2 linked regions of the Martelella mediterranea DSM 17316 genome follow. The protein of the gene in region 2 interacts with the protein of the main gene of each other region in a pairwise test. Links are inferred from orthologs where the notes say so. Each region holds a gene or a part of one and is shown on either strand. Other genes may lie near its edges.

Region 1 (5,477 bases), 320 kb from region 2 along the record:
GAACGCCGAGGATCTCGCGGGTAAGATCGATCGCTTCCTTGAGCTTCGCCTTGCCGATTTTCGCACGGTGGGAACGGCCAAGCGGCGCATCATTGAGCGCTTCGGGCGTCCAGCCGGGACGCTTCGCACAGGGGCCGGAAGAAAAGCGGGGATTGGCCGGACGCACGTCCGGCTTGGTCATATCAGTCATAGTCTACCCTTTCAGATAGTGGCCTCTCGTTGGGGAGAGGTGTCCCGCCGTCGGATATATGGGAGACGTAGGGATTAGGCAAGGGAAAAGATGACCGGGTGATGACGGTCAGCAAGTTCGCGCGAGCGAGACACGACCATAGAGAGAGAGCAAACGGCCGGGACTGACACAACACATCACCGAATGTTCTTGTAAGGTTCACTTCATTGGCACTGGAGTAGGCAAACGCGGAAATTCACGGCATGGGACGAAATGAGAGCGATAACGACAATAATTCCCATCGGTCGCTTGAACCTGACCCAACCCTCAAAGCGATGCAGCAACACAGCCGGTCGAGAGAAAACCTCCTCTCCGCAGTTGAATTCAAATATATTGTCGATAGAGTGACGTTTACCTGGTATAACATCGGATAAACATTCATTCGAGCGGGGGATATTATGCGCCTATTGAAGCTCAACGTTACTTTATTGACTTTTTTTGCGGGATTGGTGGTTTCCGCACAAGCGTATGACACCAAGCAGACAAACCATTTTGGGTTCACAACCACGGACATCGACAACAACTTCAAAGTCGCGGCAATGTGCACTGTTTCAGGCGGGAGCAGTGAGGAATTGCTGGATTCGGCTGCTGACTGGCTGCCGGCAATCGGAAGCACCCTTATGGGCGGAATAAAATGGGCTGCGCTTGACAAGGGCGAGGTACTTTGCGGCCTTCGCCACTATGAGGGGCCCGGCGCATTCACCTTTCCAGCCGATACAAAGGGCTTCGAGCTGACAATCCGTGCCTATCAGGACGGAAATCAGATTGGCAAGGATTTGAGTCCCAGGAACGCGTGCAACAACTCATTGCCGTTTCGCGTGAATATGCTTGGCGCATGTTGGGAAAAAGGCGAGAAAAGAAGTCTGGACAGGAAGGAAGCGGACTATGTGGTCGCCTGTATCGAAACGGAAGTCCCGTCATCGAATGAGACCCTGTCCTTTCTGGTGTACGCAGGTTCTGCCCCACAGGAAATAGAGACGGAAGTCGCATCGCAAGCAACCAACGTTCTAAAAACAGGGTGCGCCCAGCGGACGTTCTGACTGTCAGAAGTGGTCTGAGACATCAAGGCCGGCTTCGAGTTGCTGGTGAGTTACTCTGCAAGATTGTTGGGCATGGTTCCGACAGGCTTACTCGTGTTATCGGCATACCGTTCTTCCACTCTTCCCTCATTGGGTAGAGCTGTTCCTCTGTCGAATACATTTGAGACGCTGGGATCAGACAAAGTCAAACATGGCATGACGTGTGGTTCGTCAATTCCGCGCAGACTCTTTCAGCGGTCAGCGGATTGTTTGTTCGGCGGCAGACCTCACGCAGCCGTGCGCACACTCGAGATCACGTCGATCAGGCCCGAGACGACGCTTTCGACCTGTGCCGGATCGTCGCCCTCGGCCATGACGCGAATCAGCGGCTCGGTGCCCGAGGGGCGGATCACCAGGCGGCCGCGGCCTTTGAGTTCGGCCTCGGCATCGGCGATCGCCTTTTTGACATTGCCGTCTTCTAGCGGCGCCGCGCCGGCGGTGATGCGGACATTGCGCAGAAGCTGCGGCACGGGGTCGAACTTGCGGCAGACCTCACTGACCGGCCTGCCCGCGCGCTTGACGGCGGCCAGCACCTGCAGCGCCGCCACCAGCCCGTCGCCGGTGGTGCCGAAATCGGACAGCACGATATGGCCGGACTGCTCGCCCCCGACATTGTAGCCGTTCTTGCGCATATGCTCGACGACGTAGCGGTCGCCGACTTTGGTGCGCACCAGGTCGAGGTTCATGCCGTTCAGATGACGCTCGAGGCCGAGATTGGACATGACGGTGGCGACAACGCCGCCGCCCTTCAATTCCTTGTCCTCGACCATGTTGCCGGCGATCACCGCCATCACCTGGTCGCCATCGATGATGCTGCCCTGCTCATCGACGATGATGACGCGGTCGGCATCGCCGTCGAGCGCGATACCGATATCGGCGCGCACCTCATGCACCTTTTCCTGCAGGGTCTTGGGATAGGTGGAGCCGCATTCCTTGTTGATGTTGAGGCCGTCCGGCTCCGTGCCGATCTCGACAACATCGGCGCCAAGCTCCCACAGCGCGGTGGGGGCCGCCTTGTAGGCCGCGCCATTGGCGCAATCGACGACGACCCTGAGGCCGTGCAGCGTGACGTCGCGCGGAAGGGTGCGCTTGACGAATTCGATATAGCGATAGATGTCGCCGTCGACGCGGCTCGCGCGGCCGATCTCGTGCGAGCGGGCAAGCTGGGCATGGAAATTGTCGCGGTCGATCAGCGCTTCGATCCGCGCCTCGATCTCGTCGGACATCTTGTAGCCGTCGGGCCCGAACAGCTTGATGCCGTTATCGGCAAAGGGGTTGTGCGAGGCCGAGATCATCACGCCGACATCGGCGCGCAGTGAGCGCGTCAGCATGGCGACGGCCGGCGTCGGGATCGGGCCGAGCAGATAGACATCGAGGCCGGCCGCGGTGAAGCCCGCCACCAGCGCATTTTCCAGCATATAGCCGGAAAGCCGCGTATCCTTGCCGATCACCACGCGGTGGGTGTGATCGCCGCGCCGGAAGATCGTGCCGACGGCGATGCCCACGCGCATCGCCAGATCCGGCGTCATTGGAAAAACATTGGACTGTCCGCGAATACCGTCGGTGCCGAAATATTTACGTGTCATGGCAATCCTCTTCAGCGCCGCGCGCGCCGCGTCGCTCCAAAGCTAAAATACAAACGAGAGTGTCTTCGCAGATTATCGCCCTCAGGGCACTTAAAATAACGTCAACACCGCTAACATGGCGTTACCGTGGCGCGATTGACCAGTAGCCCGCAAACGCCGTCCGGGACGCCCTTCCAAACGCCAACAAAAAAACCGCCGGCTTTGGGGCCGGCGGTTGAATGGTCAATTGGTCTGCGGTTCGAACCCGTCGCCCTTGCCGTCTGCCGGCGCGGGCGCGTCCTTCTTCGGCCCCATCGAGGGCACCGCGGAACCGCGTGAGGGCGGCGTGTCGTCGCCGAGATCGCGGGCGGGCTTCTCGCCCTTCAGGATCGCCTTGATCTCGTCGCCCGACAGCGTCTCATATTCGAGCAGGCCTTCGGCCAGCGCAACGAAGCCGTCGTGGTTTTCCTTCAATATGCGGGTGGCCTCGGTGTAAGCCTCGTCGATCAGGCGGCGGATTTCGCTGTCGATCTTCTGCGCCGTGGTCTCGGAGACGTTCTTCGACTGCGAGACCGAATGCCCCAGGAAGACCTCCTGCTGGTTCTCACCATAGGAGACATGTCCGAGCTCGTCGGAGAACCCCCACTGCGTCACCATAGCCCGTGCAAGCTTGGTCGCCTGCTCGATATCGGAGGATGCACCGGAGGTGATGTTGTCCTTGCCGAAGGTCAGTTCCTCGGCAACACGACCGCCCATCATGATGGCGAGGCGCGAGATCATCCACTTGTAGCTCATCGAGTAGCGGTCGCCCTCGGGAAGCTGCATCACCATGCCGAGCGCGCGGCCACGGGGAATGATGGTCGCCTTGTGTACGGGGTCGGCCACCGGCACCTTCATTGCCACGATCGCGTGGCCGGCCTCGTGATAGGCCGTCAGCTTCTTCTCGGCCTCGGTCATCGCGGTGGAACGCCGCTCGGCGCCCATCATGATCTTGTCCTTGGCGTCCTCGAATTCGGCCATGGTCACCAGACGCTTGTTGCGCCTTGCCGCCATCAGCGCCGCCTCGTTGACGAGGTTCATCAGGTCGGCACCGGAAAAGCCGGGCGTGCCGCGGGCAACGACCTTCAGGTCGACATTCGGGGCAAGCGGCGTATTGCGGGCATGAACCTTCAGGATGCGCTCGCGACCGACGATATCCGGGTTCGGTACCACGACCTGACGGTCGAAACGGCCGGGACGCAGAAGCGCGGGGTCGAGAACGTCGGGACGGTTGGTGGCGGCGATCAGGATAACACCCTCATTGGCCTCGAAGCCGTCCATCTCGACCAGCAACTGGTTCAGCGTCTGCTCGCGCTCGTCATTGCCGCCGCCGAGACCGGCGCCGCGATGACGGCCGACCGCATCGATTTCGTCGATGAAGATGATGCAGGGCGCGTTCTTCTTGGCCTGCTCGAACATGTCTCGCACACGGGATGCGCCGACACCGACGAACATTTCGACGAAGTCGGAACCGGAGATCGTGAAGAACGGCACATTGGCCTCACCGGCAACCGACCGGGCCAGCAGCGTCTTACCGGTACCGGGCGGGCCGACCAGCAGCACACCGCGCGGAATGCGTCCGCCAAGGCGCTGGAATTTCTGAGGATCGCGCAGGAATTCGACGATTTCCTCGAGATCCTGCTTGGCTTCGTCCACGCCGGCGACATCGTCAAAGGTGACTCGGCCATTGGCCTCGGTCAGAAGTTTGGCCTTGGACTTGCCGAAGCCCATCGCCCCGCGCGAGCCGCCCTGCATCTGGCGCATGAAGAACAACCAGACGCCGAGGATCAGAAGCATTGGCAGAAGCGTGCCGACATAACTCAGGATACCGCCGGAACCGTCGTTCACGGGCTTGGCATCGACCTGTACGTTGGCGCTTTCCAGCTTGGTGAGAAGGGAATCGTCGATGACCGGGGCATAGGTATGGAATGTCTTGCCGCCACCGCCGGAATAGGTGCCGGTAATGGTGTTGCCGGTAATGGTCACATCCTTGACCTTGCCGGAATCGACATCGCTGACGAATTGCGAATAAGCCACCTGCGTCGCGCCGTTATGCGACGGCGTCGACTGGAACATGCTGAACAGCGCGACCAGCAGCAACGCGATTATGGCCCACAGCGCAATATTGCGTAAGTTTGGGTTCATCAAAATCCCCGAAATCCTATAACCGGCACGGTGGTGCCGCTGAGTTAGGCCTAACATAGGGTCGCCGCCATGTCTTGCCAAGACAAGCGCATCCCAAGTTTAATATTAACCGCCGAAATAGCCGGGCGCGGGAAAACGCGAAAGGCCGAATGCCTCCGCCAGCCGGTTGGCCAGCGCCAGATCAAAACCGGGCAGATAGCGCTGGTATGGCGAGAGAATGCGGCTGATCCCGACCTCGCCCGGCAATGCGCCCTGCCCTGCGCAAGGCATGGTCAAGCGTGCCAGCTTCGACAGGCGGGAGGGAAGCGCGGCGAAGGCCTCGACAGGTTCGCCGTCAAGGCCAGCGGGGTCAATCTCAACGGTCGCTCCGGAGCGGTTTTCAATCCGCCACCGACCATCCCAAATCCGCGTCGTCCCCGG
Region 2 (7,332 bases):
ACTGGCGGTCGATCAGCCGTTTGCCGGCATGGCGCGGGAAATTGTACTGATGGTCGAAGGCGGTGGTGCAGCCATGCTTGATCAGTTCGGCCATGGCCGTGACTGAGGAATGATAGAAACAGTCCTCGTCAAGCCGCGAGAACACCGGATAAATCCGGTCGAGCCATTCGATGACTGACAGTTTGGTCCAGTCCAGATCGGCCCGGTTGCGCACGAAGCACTGGAAGAAGTGATGATGCGTGTTGACGAGGCCGGGATAGACGAACCATCCATCCGCATCGATTTCCGTCGTGCCCCCGGGAATTTCTCCCTCGGCAAGACCCGTGCCGATGGCCTTGATCGCCGGGCCCTCGGTGAGAAGATCGACATTGCGCAGCACGGTCGGACCGTTGCCTTCATCGACCACAACGGCCGCGCAGTTCTTGAGCAGATAGCCGGTCACTCAGCTTTCCTCCGCCGCGTGTTCCGGTTCAGGCTTCAGTTCATGCAGCCGGTGGATGCCCGGCATCTCGATGAAGCCGTCGAGCGAGCGGATGGCGCGCAGCCACATGCGGATCGTCGGGTAGGGATCGAGCAGGATATTGCCGTCGGGGGCGAGCGCCACATAGGGGAAGCAGGCGATATCGGCTATCGTTGGCCGGTCGGCGGCAAGATAGCGCATGCCACGTTCGCGTTGCTCGAAAAGCCCCATCTCCAGTTCCCTGAGGGCCGCGACGCCCGCGGCGGACATGGCATCGATGTCGCCCGGCATGTTGAGCATCTGATGAAGCCTGGCACCGCCGAGGCTCGCCGTCAGCCTGGGCGAGAAGGCAAGCCATTGCTGCACGAGGGCGATCTCGACGGGATTATCGGCCCGACCAAGCCACGCGGGCGCCGAACCGGCCGCGATATAGGCGAGCATGGCCGAGGATTCGGTCAGCACGAGATCGCCATCCGTCAGGATCGGGAGCGTTCCCGCCGGATTGAGCTGCCGCATTTCCGGGCCGCGATGTTCCCTGCCGGGGTGAAAGTCGACCGCGCGGGTCTCAAGCGTGACGCCGGCCAGCGCCGCCATCAGCCGGACCTTGTAACAGCTTGGAGAAAGTATGTAGTCGTAGAGTTTCATTGGGCCACCAATTGCGCGCCATAGGTATAGTTGTGGCGCTTCAGCCAGCGTCTGTAGGCGATGGATGTCATGTCGGCCCGCGTCGGGATTTCCTTGCCGGGGTCAAGCGGCAGGCGCGCGGGGATCTGGTTTTCGAGGATCGAACGGTCCTGCAGGAAGATCATCTGCTGGAACTGGATCAGGTCGGTCATCGAGGAGGTGTCGTCAAACAGCGCCATCCACGGCCATACCTCGCACACTTCCTCCGTCAGCGGTTGAACGAAGAGCGCGATCACATCCCACTCGCCGGGGCGCGGCGGACAGGATTTGTAAAGCACCGAACAGGTGGGGGCGGGGACGCGGTACATATAGTCCGTGTCGATGCCGCCGCTTGCCGACTTGGCCGCCTGCGGCTGGTAGAACTTCACCTGGGTCGCCCAGACCTCGTCCTCCTCCTCGCGGATTTCGACCTTGTAGTTGAAGACTTCGGTATGCGGCTCCGCGCCGAGAATATCGGTGTGGACGAACGGGAAATGGGCGATGTCGAGAAAGTTTTCCACGGCCCTGAGCGGCGAGCACTGAACCCGGACGATCCCGACTTCGACAAGGCGGCGTTCGGGATCGTCGGCTTCCGGAATGTCGAACAGTTCGTGGTCGGGCGTGCCGAGCGAGGTCCAGACGTGGCCGTAGCGTATCCGTACCGGCAGCGCACGTCCGTCTTCGGTTGTCACCTTCGCCTCGTCAGCGCCGACGCGCGCCACGGTGATGTTCTCGCCCATCAGCATGGTGTCGCGGCGATCGAGCTGGCTGAACAGCGCGACCGGATACCATTCGTCTCGCATGGCATTCATGAGCCGGCTCCCTGGTTGCTGGCGGCTTCCGCCTTGCGGCGCAGCGTTTCCGCCTGCCGCGAGACGGCGATCCGCTGCGGGGGCGTTGCGTCGGCGGAAACGAGCACATGAATCAACGTTGCGGCTTCGCCCTGCGGGGCAAGCAGAAGACAGAAGGCGTCATCGGATGGTTTCAGCAGGCCGTCGGCATCCGCTTTTGCTTCAGTGGCCAGTTCGATGGCGGCAATGCCGGCGCTCACGCTCAGCGAGCGAAGCGGCATCAGCCCGTTCAGGGGCGGCGGCGTGCCGGCATCCTCGCCGCTCGCGATCCAGATGATGCCGTCCTGTTCGATCACGGGATAGGTTTCAACGCGGATGGTCTTTGGCGGGGTCAGATCGGGGTGGGCCGGGATGCGCAGACACTGGCCATCCTGGCCATAGCGCCAGCCATGATAAATGCAGGACAGCGCCTCGCCGCGCACGAAGCCGTGGGAAAGGCGCATGCCCCTGTGGGGACAGCGGTCGTCGGAGGCGGTCAGGCGGCCGGAGGCGCTGCGCCACAGGGCGATGGTCTTGGTCGCGAGACTGGCCGGCATCGCCGTGCTCGCGGCCAGGTCGGCCGAGAGCGCCGCCGGCGTCCATCTGCCTGTTGTCTGGGGGTGCATTTCGGGGCTTTCCAAACATTGATTTGTCATCGGCCGGCGCGCCCTTTCAACAAGTGATCGCATCGACGGCGTCTAAATTTGCACAGCAAATATGCATTGGCAAGAATGAACAAATTTGATGCAAAGGTAATTCAGGGTGCGGTCGCCGAAGCCGGGCGTCTTGAGGCATAGCTGGCCCCGTCAATGGCCGACCGGCTCATCGGATTTCGGCATGGCATTGAGCGGCAGGCATTCGATGTCTTCGACCCAGATATCGATCGGCCCCAGCGAACAGGCCATTTCCATCGCGTCGATCAGGGCAGGCGGGCCTTTGACCGCCATCTCGATGCGCTCGGGCGAGGCGGTGATGATTCGCTTCTCCAGTCCGAGCTTGCGGGCATGCCGGTCCATCCACGGGATGAAGCTGTCGGCGCCGAAACGGCCGCGCATGATGAATTTCTGTGTCTGGTCGATCTGGGTCAAAGGCGGTTCTCTGAAAGGGTCGTCGCGCCTGCCGAAGGCTTTCGGCCAGATTATGCAGTCGCGTCGTACCCGTCCAGCCCTCGCGCGGACAATCCCCCTCTTCTGGGCCCCCTCTGGCCCCCTCTGGCATTGCGCCTTGCAAGATGGGTATGGCATGAAGCGGCGAGCCGCTTTTGAGGAGCCCAATCATGGAAAAAATCGATATCGTGCTGGTCGCGGCCGTGGCCGAAAACGGGGTGATCGGCCGGGCCGGCGACATGCCCTGGCACCTGGGCTCCGATTTCAGACGCTTTCGCGCGATCACCAAAGGCAAGCCGCAGATCATGGGCCGCAAGACCTTCGAATCGATCGGCAAGCCGCTTCCCGGCCGCACCAATATCGTCGTGTCGCGCGATCCCGGCCTCGTGATCGAGGGATGCCTGACCGCGACCTCGCTGGAGGACGCGCTGGCGCTCGCCAGAAAGGACGCCGTGGAGAAGGGCGTGGACGAAATCTGCATTCAGGGCGGCGGCGAAATCTACCGGCAGGCGCTAGCACTGGCCGACCGGCTGCGCATCACCCATGTCGAGACCACGCTTGCAGGCGATACGGTGTTTCCGGAAATCGATCCCGCGCTCTGGGAGGTTGGCGAGGAGGAAAGGCTTCCCGCCGGCGAGAAGGATGACTATCCGACCTGCTACAGGGTCTATGAGCGGTGTCGTTGAACAGGAATTTACCGAGAAAACTCTTTCGTTATCACGGATCGCGTTGAAAGCGGTCGTCTGCATCCTTATAACGGGTCAAACGCCTTGCGCGTCAACGGGACCGCGCTTTGCGGTTCAGAGGAAACAAACAGTTAAGAGGTGTGGATGCCCTGGAGCAATCAGAATGGCGGCGGTCCCTGGGGAGGCGGCGGCGATAATCAGGGGCCCTGGGGCCAGGGGCCGAAGCGCCCCTCCGGCGGCGGCAATGGCGGCAACGGAAACGGCGGCCCGCCTGATATCGAGGATTTCTTCCGCAAGGGCCAGGATCAGTTCAAGGGCATGTTCCCCGGCGGTTTCAGCGCCGGCCTGATCGCGATCATCGTTCTGGTGTTGGCGGTGTTCTGGATCATGCAGTCGGTCTACACCATCCAGCCCGACCAGCGCGGCGTGGAACTGCGCTTCGGCAAGCCCAAGACGGACGTCGCCCAACCGGGTCTGCACTTCATGTTCTGGCCGTTCGAGACCGTCGAAAAGGTCGACATCACCGAACGTCGCATGAGCCTTGGCGGCGGCCGCGGAGACCCCGAGGGCATCATGTTGACCGGCGATCAGAACATCGTCGATCTCAGCTTCTCGGTGATCTACAACGTGACCGACCCCAAGAGCTTCCTGTTTGATGTCGAATCGCCCATCGAGACGCTCAATCAGGTATCGGAAAGCGCCATGCGCGAAGTTGTCGGCCGCAGGCCCGCCAACGACGTCTACCGCGAGCAGCGTGAGGCGATCGCCGTCAACGTGAAGTCGATCATTCAGGAAACGATGAACGAATACGGCGCCGGCATCACCGTCAACGCGGTGTCCTTCCAGGATGCGTCGCCGCCGCAACAGGTGGCCGATGCCTTCGACGAGGTGCAGCGCGCCGGACAGGATGCGGACCGCTTCCAGCAGGAAGCCAACCAGTATGCCAACAAGGAACTGGGCGCTGCCCGCGGTAACGCGGCCGTGGTCCGCGAGGCGGCGGCGGCCTACAAGGACCGCGTCGTCAAGGAAGCAGAGGGTGAGGCCGAGCGCTTCATCTCGATCTATGATTCCTATCGCACCGCACCTGACGTGACACGCAAGCGCCTCTATCTCGAGACCATGCAGGACGCGTTGTCGCAGTCCAAGAACGTCATCGTCGATGATGAAGGGCAGGGGGTCGTTCCCTATCTGCCGCTCGATCAGATCGACCGTGATGCGGCCCAGCGGACGCAGCGGACGCTTCCCGCATCATCCTCGACGCAGAACCTGACGCAGGGAGCGAGCCAGTAATGTCATCCAATCGTCTTCTCGCTACCCTTGCCGCCATTGGCGTCATTCTCGTGGTGCTTTACGGCTCGTTCTTCGTGGTCAATCCGCGCCAGCAGGCGATCGTCATCCGTTTCGGTGAGATCCAGCGCGTGGAGTCGGAGCCGGGAATCTATTTCAAGCTTCCCTTCTCCTTCATCGATGCCGACCGCGTTCAGTATGTCTCGAAGCAGGATCTCCGCTTTGACCTCAGCGATCTGCGTATCCAGGTCGCCGACGGCAAGTTCTACATCGTCGACGCTTTCGCGGTGTACAACATCAACGATCCCGAACGCTTCCGCGAGGCCGTTTCGGGCGACCGGACGGAGGCCGAAGGGCAGTTGCGGTCGCTGCTCGATTCGGCCCTGCGCCGGGTCTATGGCCTGCGCGGCTTCCAGGCGGCGCTTTCCTTCGAACGCGCTTCGATGATGGAGGAAGTCCAGGAACTGCTGCGCAACGACGCCGAGAAGCTCGGCATCAAGATCGTCGACGTCCGCGTTCTGCGCACCGACCTGACCCCCGAGGTCTCGGAAGATACCTATTCGCGGATGAAGTCGGAGCGTCTTGCGGAAGCCGAGGCGATCCGGGCAAACGGCCGCGAACAGGCCGAAACCCGGCGGGCCGTGGCCGATCGCCAGGTCGTCGAGATCACCTCGCAGGCGGAAAAGGAAGCCGAAATCCTGCGCGGTGAGGGCGATGGCCAACGCAACCGCATCCTTGGCGATGCCTATGGCCGCGATCCTGCCTTCTTCGCCTTCTATCGTTCGATGAACGCCTACAAGGACGTCATCAACGACAATGCGACGATGGTGCTGTCGCCGAATTCGGAGTTCTTCGAGTATTTCGGCTCCAGCGGCAGCGACGATGCGCCCGCGCCATTCGCGCCGGACGTGGAAGAGGATACGACGGAAGCTCCCGCCGGGAGCAACTGATCCATGCTGATGCAGGATATCCTGATCGGATTCGCATTCTTTCTGATCATCGAGGGGCTGGTCTATGCACTGGCCCCTTCGTTTCTTGTCTCCATGGCAAGACTGCTGCCGACTTTCTCGGAAGGCGCATTGAGGCTGGCAGGCGTTGTCGCCGTCGCGCTTGGCGTGCTGCTGGTGTTCCTGGTGCACGGGTGAGGCCGTGGGAGGCGGGCCCATCATTTTCGGAGGGTCCGGTCTCGATCTTCGCCGGAAATGCCCTATGATCTGATCATCAATGACGGAGGCTTCATGTCGAAGACAGTCGATTCCCTCTTTGTCCGCCGCCTTGCCGGTCTCGGGCTTGCTGTCGCTCTGGCCGCTTCGACGCCGCTTGCGGGTCCGGCCGGCCGGGCGGAGGCGGAAACCCTCTCCGACGTCTCGATCGCCGACATGGCCGAAAGGCTGCTGCCCTCCGTGGTCAATATCTCGATCTCGCAGGAAGGCGATGGCGACGCCGGCGATCGTCCGGTGCCCAAGGTGCCCGAAGGCCAGCCGTTCGAGGAATTCTTCGAGGACTTTTTCGACGGCGAAGGCGGGCCCGGCAGCCGGCCGGTGTCGTCGCTCGGTTCCGGCTTCATCATCGATCCGGACGGCATCATCGTCACGAACAACCACGTGATCGAGAATGCCGACACGATTTCCGTGACGCTTGCCGATGGCGAGACGCTGGACGCGACGCTGCTCGGCGTCGATGACAAGACCGATCTCGCGGTTCTCAAGGTGGAGCCCGATGCGCCGCTGCCGGCGGTGAAGTTCGGCGATTCGCGCACCGTGCGAATTGGCGAATGGGTGGTGGCGATCGGCAACCCCTTCGGTCTCGGCGGCTCGGTGACGCTCGGCATCGTCTCGGCGCGCGGGCGCGAGCTCGACGGGCCCTATGACAATTTCATCCAGACCGACGCGGCGATCAACAAGGGCAATTCCGGCGGCCCGCTGTTCAACATGGATGGCGAGGTGATCGGCATCAATACCGCGATCCTTTCGCCCTCGGGCGGCTCGATCGGCATCGGTTTTGCCGTCCCAAGCGAACTGGCGGAGAATATCGTCGATCAGCTCGTCGAGTTCGGTCAGACGCGGCGCGGCTGGATCGGCATTCGCGTGCTGGAGGTCAGCGATGACCTTGCGGCTTCGCTGGGTTCGGACGATCCATCGGGCGTCGCGGTCGGCTCGATCATCGAGGATGGACCGAGTGCCGGCGGCCCGCTTGAGGAAGGCGATATCATCCTCAGTTTCGACGGCCATCCGATCGAAAGCCCCCGCGACCTGCCGCGTTTTGTCGCCGAAAGCCGGATCGGCGAGCCGGCCGATGTC

What was found.
Region 1: the proteins of hflK (region 2) and ftsH interact in binary tests that used the Escherichia coli proteins (3 or more experiments, as listed by UniProt). The link is inferred for Martelella mediterranea DSM 17316 from one-to-one orthologs.

Annotation. Positions count from the first base shown.
Region 1 is NZ_CP020330.1:2,609,298-2,614,774, reverse strand. What follows is about bases 2,588-5,477. They hold ftsH (ATP-dependent zinc metalloprotease FtsH), read right to left. Parts: upstream 5,058-5,477; coding sequence 3,117-5,057; downstream 2,588-3,116. Other genes in these bases: tilS (tRNA lysidine(34) synthetase TilS), read right to left, coding at 5,163-5,477; glmM (phosphoglucosamine mutase), read right to left, coding at 2,588-2,894. Outside these bases: Mame_RS12200 (phosphoserine transaminase), read right to left, coding at 1-190; Mame_RS12195 (hypothetical protein), read left to right, coding at 628-1,269; more of glmM, read right to left, coding at 1,536-2,587. UniProt on the Escherichia coli protein: Acts as a processive, ATP-dependent zinc metallopeptidase for both cytoplasmic and membrane proteins. Plays a role in the quality control of integral membrane proteins.
Region 2 is NZ_CP020330.1:2,921,565-2,928,896, forward strand. Bases 3,109-5,962 are described here. They hold hflK (FtsH protease activity modulator HflK), read left to right. Parts: upstream 3,109-3,889; coding sequence 3,890-5,035; downstream 5,036-5,962. Other genes in these bases: Mame_RS13640 (dihydrofolate reductase), read left to right, coding at 3,230-3,745; hflC (protease modulator HflC), read left to right, coding at 5,035-5,962. Also shown: Mame_RS13615 (amidohydrolase), read right to left, coding at 1-442; Mame_RS13620 (glutathione S-transferase family protein), read right to left, coding at 443-1,105; Mame_RS13625 (aromatic ring-hydroxylating oxygenase subunit alpha), read right to left, coding at 1,102-1,935; Mame_RS13630 (Rieske (2Fe-2S) protein), read right to left, coding at 1,932-2,579; Mame_RS13635 (hypothetical protein), read right to left, coding at 2,760-3,041; more of hflC, read left to right, coding at 5,963-5,982; Mame_RS13655 (DUF2065 domain-containing protein), read left to right, coding at 5,992-6,177; Mame_RS13660 (Do family serine endopeptidase), read left to right, coding at 6,271-7,332.